Regions from separate parts of the Bacillus sp. HSf4 genome, predicted to be linked through region 3. Evidence: riboswitches for the same ligand, from Rfam matches in the RefSeq annotation. Region 3 holds a riboswitch; each other region holds the start of a gene.

Region 1 (5,054 bases), 210 kb from region 3:
GCGACAGCGGACGGCACTCACGGATCAAAAGGATTTGTAACAGATGTCATCGAAGCCCGCGGGCTTCAGTTCGATTATCTTCTGGCCTGCGGTCCGACACCGATGCTGAAAGCTTTGAAACAGCGCTATCCTGACAAAGAGGTTTACCTTTCAATGGAAGAACGGATGGGCTGCGGAATCGGCGCCTGTTTTGCCTGTGTATGCCATACGGAAGAAAGCGAAACATCGTATGTGAAGGTATGTCTTGACGGCCCCGTTTTTAAAGCGCAGGAGGTGCTTTTGTAATGCTTGATGTGAATTTGCCAGGCCTTAAATTAAAAAACCCGATCATGCCGGCTTCCGGATGTTTTGGCTTTGGAAAAGAGTTTGCTAACTTTTACGATCTTTCCTGTCTTGGCGCCATCATGATTAAAGCGACAACGAGCGAGCCCCGCTTCGGAAATCCGACACCGCGGGTCGCCGAGACGCAGGCCGGCATGCTCAATGCGATCGGACTGCAGAATCCGGGTCTTGCATCTGTCATGGAAAACGAGCTGCCATGGCTTGAACAGTTTGACACACCGATCATCGCCAATGTCGCCGGATCACAGCTTGAAGACTATGTCGAAGTGGCCGAAGCCGTCAGCAAGGCGCCGAACGTGCACGCGCTTGAGCTCAATATTTCCTGCCCGAATGTCAAAACCGGAGGCATCGCCTTCGGGACAGACCCGGGGATGGCGGGTGAACTGACGAAAGCGGTGAAAGAAGTGTCGAGCGTTCCCATCTATGTCAAGCTGTCGCCGAATGTCGCGAATGTGACAGAAATCGCTCTTGCCATTGAAGAGGCGGGAGCAGACGGTTTAACGATGATTAACACGCTGATCGGGATGAGACTCGACTTAAAAACGGGAAAACCGATCCTCGCCAACAAAACAGGAGGATTATCCGGCCCTGCCGTGAAGCCTGTAGCGATCCGGATGGTGTATGAAGTCAGCCAGAAGGTTAACATTCCGATCATCGGCATGGGCGGTGTCCAGTCTGCCGAAGACGCCCTCGAATTTTTCCTGGCCGGAGCTAGCGCTGTCGCCGTCGGCACAGCTAACTTCGTCAACCCGTTTGCCTGCCCGGACATCATTAACGAGCTGCCGCGCGTTTTAGAAAAATACGGATATCACTCCTTAGAAGAGTGTATCGGAAGGAGCTGGAAGGATGAAGCATACGCAGCCCATCATCGCGCTTGATTTTGCATCAGCGCGCGAAACATTTGCGTTTTTGGACCGTTTTCAAGGGGAGAAGCTTTTTGTCAAAGTTGGAATGGAGCTTTTTTATCAAGAAGGCCCTTCCATTCTTGAAGAACTGAAGCAGCGGGACTGCCGCATTTTCCTTGATTTGAAATGCCATGACATCCCGACAACGGTATATAAAGCGATGAAAAGGCTGGCGGGATTCGGCGTTAACCTTGTCAATGTGCACGCCGCCGGCGGAAAGCAGATGATGGAAGCTGCGGTGGAAGGCCTTGAAGCCGGAACCCCTGCCGGAGAAAAACGGCCGTCATTAATCGCGGTGACCCAGCTGACCAGCACGTCCCAAGACATACTGACAAGCGAACTCTTGATCGAAGCGCCGCTTGAGGAGGCTGTGCTTCACTACAGCAGATTGGCTGCACAAAGCGGGCTCGACGGGGTCGTCTGCTCCGTACATGAAGCTGAGCGCATTTATCAGGCTGCAGCTCCTGATTTTCTGACCGTCACACCGGGAATCCGCCTGGCAGATGACAATACCAATGACCAAGTCAGAGTAGCGACGCCGGAATACGCAAGGGAAAAAGGCGTTTCGGCGATCGTTGTCGGCCGGTCGATCACAAAGGCGCCGGATCCGGTCGCAGCCTATCAGAAAATAGCGTTTCAATGGGAGGGAATCAAGGCATGAAAACAGAGATAGCCAACCATCTATTAAAAATCAAAGCGGTTTTCCTGAGGCCGAATGAGCCGTTCACATGGGCAAGCGGCATCCTGTCGCCGATCTATTGCGACAACCGATTGACACTTTCATACCCCGAAGTGCGCGACACCATCGCTTCCGGCCTTGCCGAATTGATACAAGACAAATTTCCCGAAGCGGAAATGATCGCCGGAACGGCGACAGCGGGTATTCCGCATGCTGCGCTGGCCGCTGACAGGCTGCAGCTGCCGATGTGCTATGTCAGAAGCAAGCCGAAGGCGCACGGAAAAGGAAATCAAATCGAAGGGGCCGTAAGTAATGGCCAAAAAGTCGTTGTGATCGAAGATTTGATTTCAACAGGAGGAAGTGTGCTTGAAGCCGCCGCCGCGCTGAAAGAAGCCGGATGTGAGGTGCTCGGCGTCGCCGCGATCTTCACATACGGCCTCGACAAAGCCGCCGCCGCTTTTGGTGAGGCAGGTATCGCCTATTATACACTCACCGATTATGACACCTTGACGGAAGCTGCGCTTGCCGAAGGTATGATCAAAGAAGCGGATGCCGTCAAGCTGAAAGAATGGAAAGTCAATCCTGAATCAACATCCTGGATGGAAATGTGACCGATGCCGTGTCCCCTGAAATGGGGAACGGTTTTTTTGTTTCTTTTTTCAGATTCAGAAATAGGAAAAACGTATCATTTTTTATTTTTATTAATCCTATCAAAAAAGTCGGGTTGACTTTTATTCGAATTGTGCTAAAATTTTAAAATAACAAAAGCAAACTTATCAAGAGCGGTGGAGGGACTGGTCCGATGAAACCCGGCAACCTGCGTGCAGACGTAAGGTGCTACTTCCAGCAAAATGCCCTCATTTTGAGAGATAAGGAATATGAGAAGTTCCTCATCTTTCTTTCAAATTTGGAAGAAAGATTTTAATTTTTACGGGGCAGAGGAGGAGCTAGGAGTGAAAACAGATGAGCAGCTCGAAAAAGCGATCATCAAAATGAAAGACATGCTGAAGGACATGAATTACGGATCGATCACATTCGTTGTTCAAGACGGCAAGGTCATTCAAATTGAAAAAAATGAAAAAATAAGATTGAAATAGCTGACTAGACAAACTAGAGGCGGTTTTCACAGTTTTTTTCTGCTGGAAGCCGTTTTTTTGTTGGCGAAAAAAGGGGGAACCGACAATTTTTACTTACAGTACATGGGAAGAACCGACCATCTCTTTTCAAGAAGATGATTCATATAAAGGAGCACTGTCCGTCCTGAAATGGGCGTACGGCCATTACGGAGATCAGCTCGTATATGCATGCAGCTTCGGAATTGAGGGAATTGTCCTGATCGATTTGATTTACAAGGTGAAAAAAGACGCTGTCATCGTCTTCCTTGATACAGGCCTTCATTTTAAAGAAACGTATGAAACGATAGACGCTGTCAAAGAACGATATCCCGGCCTCCAGATTGTGATGAAAAAACCGGAGCTTACCGTCGCACAGCAAGCTGAACAATACGGGGATGAACTTTGGAAGACCGCCCCGAATTCCTGCTGTGAAATGCGGAAGATCATTCCTCTCCGCGAGGTGCTTTCCGGCTATCCGGCATGGCTGTCTGGCCTTCGCCGCGAACAATCCGAAGGACGCAGAAAGACGAACTTCTTAAACAAAGACGAGAAATTCAAGTCCATCAAAGTATGTCCGCTCATCCATTGGACGTGGAAGGATATTTGGAGATATGTCACAAAACACGATCTGCCGTATAATCCGCTTCACGACCAAGGCTATCCGAGCATAGGCTGTGCGCCGTGCACCTCTCCTGCCTTTACGATGGACGATCTCCGCTCCGGACGATGGAACGGCTTAAACAAAACCGAATGCGGACTGCACGAGTAAGGAGATGAGTTATGGAACTTGCCGCCATTTTATTTAGCATGTTTTTTGCGATGAACATTGGAGCAAGCGGGGCCGCCGCTTCAATGGGCATCGCCTACGGATCGGAAGCGGTCAAAAAGAAGCTTCACGCGCTTTTGATCTGTGCGGCCGGCGTTCTCTCAGGTGCCGTCATCGGCGGCGGAAACGTCGTGAAGACGATCAGCTCGGGTATTATTCCCGAACAGGTGATCACGCTGGAAATCGTCTGCATTATCATCGGATCAGCCGCTTTGTCGCTCTTTATCGCAAACGTTCTCGGCATTCCGCTTTCGACAAGTGAGGTGACAGTCGGATCTGTCGTCGGCGTCGGTGTCGCCTATCAAATTTTATATGTCAAATCTTTGCTTGTCATCGTCATGTTTTGGGTTATCGTTCCAATCGCCGCTTTTACTTTTACATTTGCCATGGCAAAGATCATGAAAAAAGCGATAAAGCGTCCCGCTTCAGGGAACAAAGCGAAAATTTTGGCGGTCCTTCTGCTCATCAGCGGATTTTTTGAGGCCTTCTCAGCGGGAATGAACAATGTCGCAAACGCTGTCGGCCCTCTGGTGGCGGCGCATGTTTTGACAGTTGGCGAAGGAACGCTGTACGGCGGGCTGTTCGTCGCACTGGGCGCCCTATTATTGGGCCGGCGCGTACTTGAAACAAACGGCAAAAAGATCACCAGATTCTCAAAAGGAGAGGGGATCCTTCTGTCAAGCACCGGAGCCGGGCTTGTGATGATCAGCTCAATTTTCGGTCTTCCGGTTCCGCTCGCGCAGGTGACATCATCTTCTATAATAGGAATGGGAATGGCAAAAAACGGCGGCAATGTTTTTCATAAACAGGTGGTCAAAACGATGCTGAAAGTATGGATCGTATCGCCGTTTCTTTCATTAAGTCTTTCCTATACGCTAGTCAGCCTTTTATTAAAGGGAGACTATTACGCTCTCATTGTCATCACGAGCGTTCTTCTGGCGTCAGTCGGAACGATCAGCCTGATGAGGGCGGTCAAAAAAGAACACAGCTCCGTCCATGAACAGGGCGGAGGAATTTAAAGTAGGGGGAAACAGAGTCATGAGTTTAGCACCACACGGCGGTGTTTTGGTAAACCGCGTAAATGAAGAATTTGATTTCGAGCAAATCGCACAGGAAATTGCACTGGATGTGATCGCTTTTGCCGATCTTGAGCTGATCGGAATCGGAGCATACAGCCCGTTAGAAGG
Region 2 (5,054 bases), 250 kb from region 3:
TTTCAACCTTCCTGTCCGCGGTGACGGCCATTCCTGTTTCATCGATCGTCCCGACGACGAGTGCGCCGCCGAACCGTTTGACGAGCGGGAGAATGTCGGCGAACCGCTCTTCGCCGTCTTCCAGGTTGATCGAGTTGATAATCGCCTTTCCTTGAGAGTATTTGAGCGCTTTTTCGATGACTTCTTTATCGGTTGAATCAATGACAAACGGCGCTTTTACTTTTTTCATGGCTTCCTTCAAGAAGCCTTCCATATCTTTCGCTTCATCCCGGTCAGGATCGGCGAGGCAGATGTCGATGACGTGCGCCCCGTTTTTCACCTGGGCTCTGGCGATTTCGGCGGCTTCTTCAAATTTTTGTTCGGCGATGAGCCGTTTGAATTTGCGTGAACCGATCACATTTGTCCGTTCGCCGACAAAAAGAGGGCGCATCGTTTCTTCATAGATTAAGCCGTCAATCCCTGAGACGGTGTGCGGTCTTTTCCCCGAAGGCAACGGACGCGGCGGGAGTGCAGCGACTTCTTCGGCCAGCGCTTCGATATGGGCGGGCGTCGTTCCGCAGCATCCGCCGACGATGTTGAGCCAGCCTTCCTCGGCAAAAGCCCTGATTTTTTTCGCCAGTGACTGTGGGGATTCGTGATACTGTCCTTCTTCATCGGGAAGGCCGGCGTTTGGATAACAGCTGACGGCCGTCCGCGCGAGTGAAGAAAGGGTTCTGATATGATCGGTCATAAATTCAGGGCCTGTCGCACAATTTAAGCCGACACTGACCGGTTTCATATGCTCAAGCGAGATGTAGAATGATTCGATATCCTGCCCGGCAAGCGTCGTGCCCATCGGCTCTATCGTTCCCGATACCATGAGGGGAAGGGTTGTGCCGGTCTTTTCAAAAGCCTGCCTGATTCCGATAAAGCCGGCTTTAACATTGAGCATGTCCTGGCTTGTTTCAAGCAGGAGCAGATCGGCGCCGCCTGTGATCAGAGCCCTTGCCTGCTCCTCATAATTGGCGATCAGCTCATCAAATGTTGTCCCTCCTGTGACCGAGAGTGTTTTCGTTGTCGGCCCCATTGCACCTGCGACAAATCTTGGCCACTCAGGCGTTGAAAATTTTTCAGCGGCCGCTTTGGCGAGCTTGACGGAAGCGAGATTCAGATCATAGGCGAGATGTCCCAGGTTATACTCGTCAAGCACGAGCCGGGTTGCACCGAATGTATTCGTTTCAATGATATCGGCCTTTGCGGCGAGATACGCTTCATGGATGCCTTGGATGATGTGCGGGGCCGTCACACTTAAATATTCATTGCATCCTTCATATGCCTCTCCGCCGAAATCGGCGGGAGACAGGTTTGCGTCTTGAATCATCGTGCCCATCGCACCGTCAAGGACGAGGATTTTTTTCTTCAGCTGGTCATTGATGATAGACATTTGCGGTCTCCTTTTCTTTCTGGTGAATGTAAGCCGTCAGTTCTGCTGTCAAGTCAGAGCGCAAAAACGGTGTGATCAAGTAGATGCCGTTAAACAAATCACATGCGGCGTCAAGCAGTGAGCGGGCGATCGCGAGGCCTTCCTGCGTCTGTTTTTGTTTGTCATTTCCGGCAAGCGCCATTTTTTCGCGGATCGAATCCGACAGCTTGATCCCGGGAATTTCATTATGAATAAACTCCGCGTTCCTGCTGCTTGTCAAAGGCATGACGCCGATGTAGATCGGTGTCTCAAGATGCTTTGTCTCCTCATGAATCTTGATGAGCTGTTCCTCCGAGTAGACCGGCTGGGAAATAAAATAGTCGGCGCCGCAGTCGATTTTCTTCTCGATCCGTTTGACCGCTTTATCAATGTGTCTGACGTTCGGATTGAAGGCGGCGGCGACAGAAAAGTTCGTTTTTTTGCCGAGCGGTTTCCCGGAATAGGACAAACCTTCATTGAACTGCTTGATCAGGCCGATCAAATCAAATGACGTCAAGTCATAGACGGAGGTGGCGCCCGGGAAGTCGCCGATTTTCGACGGATCGCCGGTGATCGCCAGCACATCGGACAGCCCGAGGGTGTCAAGGCCCATTAAATGAGACTGCAGGCCGATCAGGTTGCGGTCTCTGCAGGTGATATGGACAAGTGACCTCATATCGAGCCGCTGCTTTAACAGCGCCCCGCAGGCGACATTGCTGATCCGCGGAGTCGCAAGCGAGTTGTCCGCCAAGGTCAGGGCATCGATTCCCGCCGCCTTTAATTCCTCTGCTGCGCGGAGAAACTTTTCAAAGTTTAATTGTTTAGGAGGGTCCAGTTCAACGATGATCGATCGTTTTTCTTTTGCCAGTTCGTCCAGTGCGGGCTCTGTTCTTTCTTGTTGAACGGCCGCTTGCGCTTGCTTTTTGATTTTGACATGTTTTTCGGTGACGGGCGGAAGGTCTTTGACCGCTTCAGCCATCGCTCTGATGTGGTGCGGCGTCGTACCGCAGCATCCGCCGATGATTCGTGCGCCCTGGTTGCGAAATTCCTTCGCACTGTCTCTGAAATATTGGTCATCAGTTTCATAGACGAGGCGACCTTCAACAAGGGATGGAAGGCTGCTGTTTGGATAGACGGAAAGGTAGGCGTTTTCCAAAAGCGGCACTTCTTCGAGCGCTTTGATCATATGATGGGGACCGAGGCGGCAGTTGATGCCGACCACGTCGGCTCCGAGATCAGCCAAAAGCTTTAAGCTGTCGCTGAGCGGTGTTCCGTCTTGAAGAACACCTTCCTCATGCATGGAGACATTCAGAACAATCGGCAGGTCTGTTTCCTTTCTGGCAATCTTCAACACTTCGCGCGCTTCTTCCAAATCATAATAGGTTTCCAGAAGAAGCCCGTCAGGCTCCTCATTTAATAGAAGGTAAAGCTGTTCGCGAAAGCTCCGTTTAATGTCATCGAGTGAATACGTGTTTTTATTAAACGTCCGGATTCCGCCGAGCGTTCCGAAAACATACGCGGAACCGGCGGCAGAACGGGCGATGCGGACGGCTTTTTCGTTGATTTGCTTCGTTTCGTCTTCAAGGCCGTATCTGGACAGCTTGATGAAGTTTGCACCGTACGTGTTCGTTTGAATAATGTCGGCGCCTGCTTGGACGTATGCTTCATGGACGCGTTTAACTTCATCGGGCTTTGATATATTCAATTCTTCAAAACAGCGGTCGATTCCGTAAGAATAAAGGAGCGTCCCCATGGCACCGTCGGCGATTAAAATGTTGTGTTTTATATCATCCAAAAAACCCATTGTTTTCCCCCTTGAACATGTTGATAAATAAAAAAGTCTTCTGATAAGAAGACTTTTAAGCGACAATGTCGGTCTTCTTATCTTCCAAGCAGACTGCTTGCTGGATTTAGCACCTTGGTCATGAATATTCATTCACCGGTTGCTGAGGCTTCATCGGGCCAGTCCCTCTGCCTCTCTTGATAAGAACAGCTATTCAATTGTGTGATGAATACTTTAACTCAATTTACCGAAAATCGGGGGAATAATCAACAGTAAATTGAGAATTTATCGAAAATTTATAAATTGAACATCAATCGGAAGGTCTGCTTCTTTGACTAAGCCGATGATTTGCTGGAGATCGTCTTTGTTTTTTCCGGTTACCCGGATTTGATCATCCTGAATTTGGGATTTGACTTTCAGCCCAGATTTTTTGATCAGATTGTTGATTTTCTTTGCGTTGTCTTTATCGATCCCCTGAACCAGTTTGCCCCGCTGTCTGACGGTTCCGCCTGAAGCGTTCTCAAGCTTTGCGTATTCGATGTTCTTTGTCGGGACATTCCGCTTGATCAGCTTGCCGACGAGGACATCTTTCAGCTGGTCCATTTTAAACTCGTCGTCTGAGACAAGGACAAGCTCGTCTCCTTCAAGCGTAATGCTGCTTTTTGAACCTTTGAAATCATAGCGTGTGCCGATTTCTTTCAGAGCGGTTTGAATTGCGTTTTGAACTTCAGGGAGTTCAACCTTTGAGACGATGTCAAATGAGCTTTCTTTTGCCATGTGAAAACCTCCATCCATTTTACTTATGAGTCAATTATAGTAGAATAAGGTGAAACTTCCAATATGGTACGGTTTTGCCTGGCCGTTATCTGGCAATAATTTGAACATTGGAGGAATACATCAATAGAACAGGTGCATGAAGAAAGGAAGAATCAATATGAGACCGGGACAGCAATTAACTTTGCAAATAGATCACAAAGCCGACTACGGGTACTTTTTGACGGACGGAGATGAATCGATTCTCCTCCATCACAGCGAGGTCACCGCGGATATAGAAGATCTGGAAGAAGTCGACGTTTTTGTGTATGTCGATCATGAGGGGCGCTTGGCGGCTACGATGAGAAAACCGATCATCAGCGCTGATCACTACGATTGGGTGGAAGTCGTGGATGCCGTCAGCGACATGGGGGTGTTCGTCGATGTCGGGCTCACAAAGGATGCGCTTGTCGCCACCGAACATCTTCCGCCTTATGAATCTGTCTGGCCTCAAAAAGGGGACAGGCTGTACTGCATGCTGAAGATCACAAGCCACGGCAGAATGTTTGCCAAACCTGCTCCGGAAGACAAGATGAGCGAGCTTTTTCACAAAGCTTCGGACGATTTAATGAACAAGGAGATGACAGGAACAGTATACCGTTTGATCGCATCAGGCTCTTTTTTGATTTCCGATGAAGGCATAAGAGGCTTTATCCATTCATCTGAAAGAAAAGAAGAGCCGAGGCTTGGAGAGAGGCTGACAGCAAGGGTGATCAAAGTAAAAGAAGACGGTACGGTCAATTTGTCGCTCCTGCCGAGAAAGCAGGACGCCATGTCTGTTGACGCCGAACAGATCCTCACTTATATGAGGACGAGAAACGGTGCGATGCCTTTTTGGGATAAAAGCGACCCGGAAGATATCAAAGAGCGGTTTAACATGAGCAAGGCGGCGTTTAAAAGAGCGCTCGGCCACCTGATGAAGCAGGGGAAAATCTATCAGGAAGAGGGCTGGACATACGAGAAAAAATAGGGGCGGGCGCAATCGCCCCTTTGGCTTACAAATGATCGGTTTTTTTG
Region 3 (5,054 bases):
CGAGCCGAATCAGCTGAAACAGGTTTTTATCAACATTTTGAAAAATGCGATCGAAGTAATGCCGGACGGCGGCAATGTCTATGTGTCGATCAAGCCGAAGGGGAACGATCATATCCTCATATCGCTTGCCGACGAAGGGATCGGCATGACGGAAGACAAATTGAAGCGGCTTGGCGAGCCTTTTTATACAACAAAAGAACGGGGCACTGGACTTGGCCTGATGGTCAGCTATAAAATTATTGAAGAACACAAAGGAAAAATTGAGGTCGAAAGTGAGGAGGGAAAAGGCACGACCTTTCACCTGACACTTCCGATCAGACAACAGCATGAGGAGGAGGCTTTATAACATCGTGAGTTTTTATATTGAGTTCAGTTCGCCCTTTGGACAAGCATATATCGTCGAGGAGAACGGCCGCATTACACATGTGCTTTTGAATCAGGAGGAATTGGAGAATCTGCGGGAAAAAGATGCAGAGCTCATGCCCAAAAAAACGCCGCTATTGCTGGATGCGAAGCGTCAGCTTGAAGAATATTTCCGGGGCGAGCGCCAAACCTTTTCACTGCCGATCGATCAGGAGGGGACGGTTTTTCAGAAAAAAGTGTGGAAAGCGCTGGAGTCCATTCCTTACGGTGAAGCACGAAGCTACCACGATATTGCCTGTGCCATCGGAAATCCGAAAGCCGTCCGGGCAATCGGCCAAGCAAACAAAAAAAACGCGCTGCCGATTTTGATTCCCTGCCACCGCGTCATTGGAAAAAACAAGACGCTGACAGGGTATGCGGGAAATGAAACAGATAAAAAAGCGGTGTTGCTTGAGCTCGAGAACATTCCTTATAAAGGAAAATAATGCAAGCGCGCCGTTGCTTTTTTTTGTCGGCGACATATAATTTTATTAAGCTAAAAATGTTGGTCTTGGTAAAAAAGGAGGACGAATCAATGAAAACAAACCGCCCGCAAAAAATTGTCGGCTACACCGAATTGTTCGTCAAACTGCATGTCCTGACAAAAGAACAAAAAAAAGACATTATGAAATTCATCAAAATCCGCTAAAGCTGCCTACACGTTAGCTTTAGCGGAAAAAAGCGCTTCGATTTCTTCTGTATAATGGCCTGTGATGATCCCTTTTTCTGTAATGATCCCCGAGATCAGATGATTCGGAGTGATATCGAAAGCCGGATTGAACACAGGCACCTCCTGCGGCGCGATCCGTGTCCCTGCGATCTGTCTGACTTCATCTGGATCGCGTTCCTCAATCGGAATGGCGTCTCCGCACGAAATCGAAATATCAAAAGTTGACAGGGGAGCGGCAACGAAAAACGGAATTTGAAAGGCATTGGCGAGTATCGCCAGCCCATAGGTTCCGATTTTATTGGCTGTGTCTCCGTTTTTTGCGATCCGGTCTGCTCCGACAATGACAGCAGAAATGTTTTTTTCTTTCATCGTATGTGCGGCCATGCTGTCGGTGATCAGCGTGACGTCGATCCCGCCCTGCATGAGTTCCCATGCCGTCAGGCGCGCGCCCTGTAAGACGGGCCTCGTCTCACAGGCGTAAATATGAAGGTCAAGATCTTTTGTTTTGGCCAGATAAAACGGGGCAAGAGCCGTTCCGTATCTGCTTGTCGCGATCGATCCGGCGTTGCAGATCGTCATGATATTGTCACCGGATTTAAACAGCTGCAAAGCATTTTGCCCGATCAGCCGGCATGTTTCCTCATCTTCAATCTGAATCTGAATCGCTTCATGGATGAGATCGGTTTTTGCTTCATTCACAGACCGGGCGCCTTCAGCGCTTTTCATCAGCCTGTTTAAGGCCCATGATAAATTGACGGCTGTTGGTCTCGCGCCGTTTAACACATTTTTGATTTCGGCAAGCTTTCTTTGGAATTCGGAAACATCCGCCGTTTCGATTTGTTGGGCGCAAAGCGCAAGCCCGAACGCCGCTGTGATGCCGATGGCCGGAGCTCCCCGCACCTTCAGCGACCGGATCGCATCATAGATGTCTTCCTGTGTCGTCAAATTGAGATATTCCGTTTTCTCGGGCAGCTTTTGCTGATTTAAAATTTTTACCGATGTTTCTGTCCACTCCACAGAGCGGGGAACTGCAAATTGTTCTGGCATGTTAGTCACTCCCTAAAGCAAGCTCTGAAACGCTTCAATGATATCTTTAGGCGTCCGGAAACTGCTGCGTTTTTCAATTAATGCCGCGCCTGTTCTCAATGCGAGCGTTTTTTGCCGGATCTGTCTGTCAAATGGGGCGATCGTATCCAGATCGGCGACATGGGCAAGCCCGATCGTCCGGCGTATCAGTTCGCAGCCGGCGAAGCCGGCGGCGTCCTCCAGCGCTTGTTTCAGTGTTGCTTCCAGTCGTCCGGGCGCGTGTTTGTACTGATCAAGGCTGTCTTTTTCCCATGCTTCGCTGAATGTGCGGCTGAATGTGTTCCATACGGTTTCAACATGGCTGTACAGCGGGCCGCGTCTGTTTTCTTCGCGGGCCAAAGCATTTAAAAACAGATTGGCGATAAACTGGCCGATATCAAAACCGATCGGACCGTAACATGCAAATTCAGGATCGATGACTTTCGTTTCGGCATCACCGGCAAAAATGCTTCCGGTATGCAAATCGCCGTGAATGAGCGTTTCCGACGAGGTTATAAAACGCTTTTTCAGCTTTGCCGCTTCAAGCTTCAAGGCACCATTGCCCCATAACTTCTCCGCTTCACCGCGCAGCTCTTCCTCAAAATCATTTGTTTCATTGTCGAAGAATGGATCTGTGAAAACAAGGTTTTCTGTAATGTCGCATAAATCAGGATTGATAAACTGCTTGCACAAACGCTCTTTTACTTTTGGATCCAATGCATAGTCAGACGAGTAAAACAGCGTTTTTCCGAGAAATTCACCGATATCCTCTGACAAATGCGGATAATCGTACCCTTCGATCAGTCCTTTTCTGGCGATTGTCAAATGGGACAGATCCTCCAGCACGGTGACGGCCAGCTCTGTATCCGAGTAATACACTTTGGGCACAAGGTGTGGTGCGTGCTCAGCCTGCCGGATCAGTGCGCTGCTTTCAATTCTCGCCCTGTCCAATGACAGCGGCCAGCTTTCGCCGACGACTTTCGCATACGGAACGGCCTGCTTGATGATCAAGCCTTTCTTTTGCTCCTGATCATACACGCGGAAGACGAGGTTCAGGTTGCCGTCGCCGATTTCCCGGCATGTCAAAGTGCTTTTGCTTGAAAAAAGTCCGAGCCGGACGGCGAGCGCGGCCGCAGAGCTTTCTGTCAGGATTTCGTAGGTTGCGGTTTTCGTTACGGTCATTTTAAAATTCCCCCTCAAAGTCGTTAACAAAATAAAAAGCCTCTTTCTCATCGAGAGAAAGAGGCTGATCGTCGCGCACGCCTCTCTTATCTCTCAGAATGCAAATCTGATGGAATTAGCACCGTGCCCTAGCGGCGCAAAATGCTCGCGCCCCATTTCACAATGGTATTACGGTCGGTTGCTGTTGGGATCATAAGGCCAGTCCTTCACCCAACTCTCGATAAGAGAAATCAATATAAAATTTTGAAATTTCAGTTCGGTCAGTTGCTGAACATGTTACCAGTATCATTGATTATTTGTCAATACTTTTTAATATAAATCTTTGCGGATGTCTTCAAAAACCGGAATGTGCCCTCTCGTTTTTTCGATGTCCTTAAGATCGATTTCGGCGCTGATGACCGTTTCTTCGTGTCCTGCTTCTGCAAGAACCCGTCCGAGCGGATCGATGATCATGCTGTGGCCGGCAAATTCGTTTTCCGGATTTTTCCCCGAACAGTTGCAGGCGGCGACAAAACATTGGTTTTCAATAGCTCTCGCGATTAGAAGGCTCCGCCAATGATCAAGCCTCGGCCGGGGCCATTCCGCCGCCACGAAGAGGATGCCCGCTCCTTTTGAGGTGTGTTTTCTGATCCATTCCGGAAAACGGATGTCATAGCAGATGACACCGGCGGCAGGTGTGCCTTCAATCTCAAAGCCGCCGTCGGCGGAACCGGCGGATAAATAGAGATGCTCATCCATCAGCTGAAAAAGGTGGACTTTGCTGTATTCTTTGATCAATTGCCCGTGTCTGTCCGCGATATACATCGTATTGTATACGCCGTCCTTTTTCTTGACGGCGACTGATCCGCACACAATATGGACAAGGTTGGCCTTTGCCGTTTTCCTGAGCCATGCTTTCGTTTGTTCGCCTTCATCGTCGCCGATTTCATCGAGTTTTTTTAAATCATAGCCTGTCGTCCAAAGCTCGGGGAGAACGAGGATATCCGCATGCCGGCTTTCCGCTTCGATCAGCCGCTCCGCTTTTTTGAGATTTTCCGAAGGATTGCCGTATGCGATATCGAATTGCAGGCAGGAAATCGTCCGCTTCACTCTTATTCACCTCATTTTTTGCTTTACAATTTACCTTTAACAATATATGATGATGGACTATCATTTCAAGAATTTTTCAAAGCGGGTGAAAAAAATGAAATTTGAGTTTTCTGATGTGCTGAAACAGCTTCCGGAACAATTTTTTGCATCACTGGTCAAAAAGGTGAATGAAAAGATGGCAGCGGGTCATGATGTCATCAATCTCGGCCAGGGAAACCCTGATCAGCCGACACCGGATCATATTGTTGAAGCGATGGCAAAAGCCGTGCATCATCCTGAAAATCATCGCTATTCTTCCTTTCGCGGGAGCCGCAAGCTGAAAGAGGCGGCAGCCGAATTTTATCAAAGGGAGTATGGTGTTTCCCTTGATCCTGAGCGGGAAGTTGCCGTATTGTTCGGCGGAAAAGCGGGCCTTGTAGAGCTGCCGCAATGCCTGTTAAATCCGGGGGATACCGTGCTCGTTCCCGACCCGGGATATCCGGATTACTGGTCGGGTGTTGAGCTGGCCAAAGCGAAGATGGAAACGATGCCGCTTACCGCGGACAATCATTTTCTGCCCGACTACAGCGACATTCCCTCTGAGCTAAAAGAAAAAGCGAAGCTGATGTATTTGAACTATCCGAACAACCCGACCGGAGCTCAGGCC
Region 4 (5,054 bases), 1.8 Mb from region 3:
CTTTAAAATTCCGCTCCGCATATGCGCCAATGAACTGAAAATGGGGAAACATTCCTTTTAATGTTTCAAGGAGAAGCTTTGATACAGAAATTCCGTTCCGGCATACAACCAAAGCTTTAAAGACAAAATCCGCTTCTCCTTCTGTCTGATGAATCCAGGCCTGTACAATCATCGCAAGATAAGCGACCTCTTCCTGCGAGAGCGGCAGCCCGATAACCTTTTCGATCGGAAAAACGGAATTGCTGACGATGGAATAGACGGATGGAAATTCGCCGATAAATTGATCCTTTAATGGATTGTCGATGTTCAGCCCCATCTTTATTCTGTAAACCGCAGGCCGCAAATGGAGAAGCAGCCTATGTTTAAGCTCTTCTTTCTTCATTAAATCTGTCGCCAGCTGTCCTTCAAGCACATCGAGGAATTCATGGACGCAATTCACCAGATCCCCGCCGCTTGAAAGATCAAGTGCAGATTCAAGCTTGTTGGATGACAGCACCTGAAGAGACAAATACAATTTATCGTTTTCACTCAGCTCGGTCATACCCCAAAATATATTTTTAAGACACTGATATTCCTTTGTATGGATGAGGTCCGCCTCTTCAAATTCAAGCGTCCACTCCCGCCTGCATTCCTTGATCCGCCTGATCAGCAAGTAGAGGACGATCGGTAAATCTTCAATTTGTTCGTCAGTCAGCGAAATCTTCAATTCTTTTTCCGCTTTCATTAAGCGTTCTTTTAAAAGGAACAGCTCATTTTGATCGATCAGCCCTTTCCGCTCCAATAAGGCGGCGCCGGCATCGCGAGTCAGCAGTTTTTTCGTCTCAATGACCAGCTTTTTGCGAATGCGATACTCAGAGCCGATCAACTGATAACCGTCTTTTCTCGAATATTGCAAATCCAGCGATTCGTTTCGCAAAGATTCCTTGACGGCCTTCATATCATGGAGCATCGTATTTTTGCTGACCGCTGCAAAGTCAGCCAGCTCTTTTAAAGAATCACGGGCCGGATTTGTGGAGAGTTTAATGACGATCAGGCCCGTTCTCAGTTCCGGCGGAATGTAGTCCAGTTCAACAAATGTTGCCTTTTTCAGCATGATATAAAGGTATTCCCGCGTTTTGTCAGAGATCAAAATGCGGCCGTCTTCTCGGGTAATTTGAATCAAATCCAGCTTCTGCTTGCCAATGTAGTCATTCAGCTGTCTAATATGGCTGCAAATTGCACTTTTATTTTGGCTGATCTCTTTTTCGATCCAATCGACCGTAGAAGAACGATTCATCACTAAATGCTGAACAACGTCTTTTAATTTATTTTTCATCTAATCCCCCCTTCTATCCCGAGACCTTAGTTCTATTATATTTTTAAAGCGACCGGAAATATGGTAGTTGAACACAATTTAGAAAACGCTTTCAAATATCGATTGTGATCATCTTTTTCTGTTTCCGGGATATGATAAATATCTGAAGAAATACCGCCTGAAGGCAGTTTGTCGAAAACCCATTGATCCGGTGTTTTTCCCACAATCTATAAATCAAAGATGTTTAAAATGGACCATTTGATTCATACGTATTTTGCAAACCTGGAATTGAAAGATAACACACTTCAATATGAAGCCTTTGATGCATCACCTTGTTGAACGTTCTCACAACTGCTTTTCAGAAAAAATCACACCTTGAGTCGATTTAATATCATTCAAGGCCATAGACATTTATACGATGCTGTCCAATCCGAAGACATCAAGCAAACCTCGAATGGAACGAATGGCTGCAGAGGAAAATGAAAAATATCAAACGGTATGGAAAAATACCTAAACAGAGAGATTTTTGCCAAATACCATTGACATTTTCATAAAAAGTATTAATATTAAAATTATTATAAAAATCGCATAAAAAAGGTTTTCCTTATCAAGAGTGGTGGAGGGACTGGCCCTGTGAAACCCGGCAACCGCTGTCTATGACAGAATGGTGCTAAATCCTTAAGAGCGTATTCGCGTTCTTGAAGATAAGGAGGAGATTGTCTATCAAGCTCTTCCTTATCAGGAAGAGCTTTTTTATGTTACCAAAACAGAAAGAGGGATCAATCATGACAAATCCAGCAGCTGAACTGTCACAAACGCCAAATCAAAAAAAGGGGCCGTACCGGGCTGATCAAGTGGGCAGCCTTTTGCGGTCAGAACCTGTGAAAAGAGCGCGCCTTCAAAAAGCGTCCGGTGAAATCACCACTGAACAATTGCGCGAAGTCGAGAACGAAGAGATCAAGCGCATCGTTGAAAAACAAAAAGAGATTGGGCTTCAAGCCGTGACAGACGGCGAATTCCGCCGCTCATGGTGGCACTTCGACTTTCTGGAGGGCCTTGACGGTGTAGAGGGTTATACAGCGGACAAGGGAATTCAATTTCACAATGTAGTAACAAAACCGCGCGGCATAAAAGTGACCGGCAAAGTCGATTTTACGAATCATCCAATGCTTGACGATTATCGTTTTCTTCATCGTATTGCCGGAGACCATACGGCGAAAATGACAATTCCGAGCCCGAATATGCTGTTTTTCAGAGGAAAGCTTGATGAAAGCCCGTACGCGGATCTGGATGAGTTCCATCATGATGTGGCCCAAGCTTACAAAAAAGCGATCGACGCGTTTTATGATGCAGGCTGCCGCTATCTGCAGCTTGACGACACAGCTTGGTCCGTATTTTTCTCTGAAAAGGGACACGAACAAATCAAAGCGTTCGGACGCCAGCCTGATGAACTGCGTGAATCCTTCGCCAAAACGATCAATGAAGCGCTTGACGGACGCCCTGATGATTTGACCGTCACCATGCATATTTGCCGCGGAAACTTCCGTTCGACATATGTGGCCTCAGGCGGCTACGACGCGGCCGCGGAAACGATTTTCGACGGACTGAACCTTGACGGACTCTTCCTGGAATTTGACGATGAACGCTCCGGCGGGTTTGAACCGCTTCGTTACGTCAAACGGAAAGATTTACAGATCGTCCTCGGCTTAATTACTTCTAAGTTTGGAGAGCTTGAAGACCCTGCAGCCGTCAAGCGCCGTATTGAAGAAGCTTCCCGCTATGTTGATCTGAGCCAGCTCTGCCTGAGTCCGCAGTGCGGCTTCGCTTCAACGGAAGAGGGAAACCTTTTAACGGAAGAACAGCAGTGGGAAAAACTGCGCCATGTAATTGACATTGCAGAAGATGTGTGGAAATAAAAACACGCGTTTGAGACATACCGTAATCGGTATGTCTCTTTTTTTTGCCCGCGTTTTTACAATTTAAAAATCCTTCTTGATTTGTTCATAGTTTGATCATATTTGGCTTCTATAATGCATGTAAGTGAGGTGACCGAATAATGGAAAAGAAAAGGAAAATTGATATCTTTCTTGTATTGATTCTCGCATTATCTGCATGTTTAAACCTTTACGGCATCTGGAATAACGACACAGACAACGCCTACTATACGGCGGCCGTTGAGAGTATGACCCAAAGCTTTCATAATTTCTTTTACGCATCTTTTGACCCGGCAGGCTTTGTAACGGTTGATAAACCGCCTGTCGCATTATGGATTCAAACACTGTTCGCTCTCGTATTCGGCGTGCACGGCTGGAGCGTCGTTCTGCCCGAAGCGATTGCTGAAGTGATCTCTGTATCACTCTTGTACTTTATTGTAAAACCGACCTTCGGAAAAACGGCGGCAAGAATAGCGGCTCTCGTGATGGCATGTACACCGATTGCCGTTGCCGTCAGCCATACAAACAACGTTGACAGCATTCTCGTCCTTTGTTTGATGATCGCAACATGGATGTTGTTTAAAGCCGTCCGCAAAGGAAAAATCGGATGGCTGCTCGGAGCCTTCTGTATGGTCGGCGTCGGCTTTAACGTCAAAATGCTGCAAGCTTATATGGTATTGCCTGCATTCATGCTATTTTACCTGATGGCAGCAAAGACGACGATTCGCAAAAAAATCGTTTCCCTTATCACAGCAGTTATCGTTCTGGCAGGTGTTTCCGTTTCCTGGGCGGTCATCGTCGACAGCCAGCCGGAAAGTTCGCGGCCTTATATCGGAAGCAGCCAAACCAACTCGGTACTGGAGCTCGCTTTTGGCTACAACGGAATCCAGCGTCTTACCGGACAAAACGGTTCAGGCGGAGGAGCTGCTTCTGATCAAGAGCAAAAGAACCAGCAGCAGGAAACACCACAGCAACAAAACGATAGTTCCGATAACAGTTCGGACTCAGAAACTGAACAAATGACTCCGCCAAGCGGAAGCGAGATGCCTTCAGGCGGACCTGGCGGCCAAATGGGCGATGTCCAAAACGGCGGCGGTCCCGGAGGCGGCGGAAACGGTGCAGGTTCTTTCGGCACAGGAACACCCGGGCCACTGAGATTGTTCCAATCTGAGCTTTCCGGACAGGCAAGCTGGCTGATTCCGTTCGTCTTCTTCGGCATCATCGGTTTACTAATTACAGGCCTTCGCGGTCAACGAAAATTCAATGAGACAACGAATGAAACGATTTTCTGGACAATGTGGCTGTTGCCGGTCGCTGGATTCTTCAGTGTCGCCGGATTCTTCCACCACTACTATCTGATCATGCTGGCAGCACCGATTGCCGCCTTGTCAGGTGCGGGATGGACGGAATTAGTCCGCCTCTATCAGGATGAAAACGGCTGGAAAAAATGGCTTCTTCCGAGCGGTGTTCTGCTGACAACCGCGTTTGAATTGTATATCTTCAGCCCTTATCTCAGCGAGATCGGAATCGGCTGGAGCATCGCGATCGGCGCTTTCGGAGTCGTCACAAGCTGTCTGCTCATCTTTGTCAAAAAAGGAAAGTCGTTCAGCTACTACGTTTCAGTTGCAGCGCTTCTCGGCATGCTGATCGGTCCTTTCTACTGGACTGCCGCGACCCTCGCTGACGGGGTGAACGGGATGATCCCGCAAGCCGGACCTACATCCGCACAATCATTTGGCGGCGGGGGAGGCGGCAAGATGAACAACAGCGGCGGACCTCCTGGATTCGGCAGCCAAAATGGCCAAACAGACAATAATGAAAACAAC

What was found. A riboswitch is a leader RNA that binds a small molecule or an ion and turns the genes downstream of it on or off. The one in region 3 is predicted to bind S-adenosylmethionine.
Region 1: linked by a shared signal. The riboswitch ahead of P3X63_RS08910 (YezD family protein) and the one ahead of mtnK (S-methyl-5-thioribose kinase) in region 3 are both predicted to bind S-adenosylmethionine.
Region 2: linked by a shared signal. The riboswitch ahead of P3X63_RS06480 (bifunctional homocysteine S-methyltransferase/methylenetetrahydrofolate reductase) and the one ahead of mtnK (S-methyl-5-thioribose kinase) in region 3 are both predicted to bind S-adenosylmethionine.
Region 4: linked by a shared signal. The riboswitch ahead of P3X63_RS21660 (5-methyltetrahydropteroyltriglutamate--homocysteine S-methyltransferase) and the one ahead of mtnK (S-methyl-5-thioribose kinase) in region 3 are both predicted to bind S-adenosylmethionine.

Annotation. Positions count from the first base shown of each region.
Region 1 is NZ_CP120679.1:1,741,523-1,746,576, forward strand. It holds gene P3X63_RS08890 (dihydroorotate dehydrogenase electron transfer subunit) at 1-285, shown strand, start outside; gene P3X63_RS08895 (dihydroorotate dehydrogenase) at 285-1,220, shown strand; gene pyrF (orotidine-5'-phosphate decarboxylase) at 1,189-1,908, shown strand; gene pyrE (orotate phosphoribosyltransferase) at 1,905-2,537, shown strand; SAM riboswitch class I at 2,697-2,802, shown strand; gene P3X63_RS08910 (YezD family protein) at 2,910-3,023, shown strand; gene P3X63_RS08915 (phosphoadenylyl-sulfate reductase) at 3,109-3,810, shown strand; gene P3X63_RS08920 (sulfate permease) at 3,822-4,886, shown strand; gene sat (sulfate adenylyltransferase) at 4,906-5,054, shown strand, end outside.
Region 2 is NZ_CP120679.1:1,276,741-1,281,794, forward strand. It holds gene metH (methionine synthase) at 1-1,423, opposite strand, end outside; gene P3X63_RS06480 (bifunctional homocysteine S-methyltransferase/methylenetetrahydrofolate reductase) at 1,407-3,245, opposite strand; SAM riboswitch class I at 3,320-3,431, opposite strand; gene P3X63_RS06485 (YajQ family cyclic di-GMP-binding protein) at 3,510-4,001, opposite strand; gene P3X63_RS06490 (CvfB family protein) at 4,159-5,007, shown strand; gene P3X63_RS06495 (DUF3941 domain-containing protein) at 5,033-5,054, opposite strand, start outside.
Region 3 is NZ_CP120679.1:1,529,703-1,534,756, forward strand. It holds gene P3X63_RS07805 (PAS domain-containing sensor histidine kinase) at 1-346, shown strand, start outside; gene P3X63_RS07810 (methylated-DNA--[protein]-cysteine S-methyltransferase) at 351-848, shown strand; gene mtnA (S-methyl-5-thioribose-1-phosphate isomerase) at 1,058-2,119, opposite strand; gene mtnK (S-methyl-5-thioribose kinase) at 2,132-3,319, opposite strand; SAM riboswitch class I at 3,403-3,546, opposite strand; gene P3X63_RS07825 (carbon-nitrogen family hydrolase) at 3,629-4,408, opposite strand; gene P3X63_RS07830 (pyridoxal phosphate-dependent aminotransferase) at 4,503-5,054, shown strand, end outside.
Region 4 is NZ_CP120679.1:4,198,206-4,203,259, forward strand. It holds gene P3X63_RS21655 (BglG family transcription antiterminator) at 1-1,315, opposite strand, end outside; SAM riboswitch class I at 1,896-2,005, shown strand; gene P3X63_RS21660 (5-methyltetrahydropteroyltriglutamate--homocysteine S-methyltransferase) at 2,050-3,210, shown strand; gene P3X63_RS21665 (glycosyltransferase family 39 protein) at 3,351-5,054, shown strand, end outside.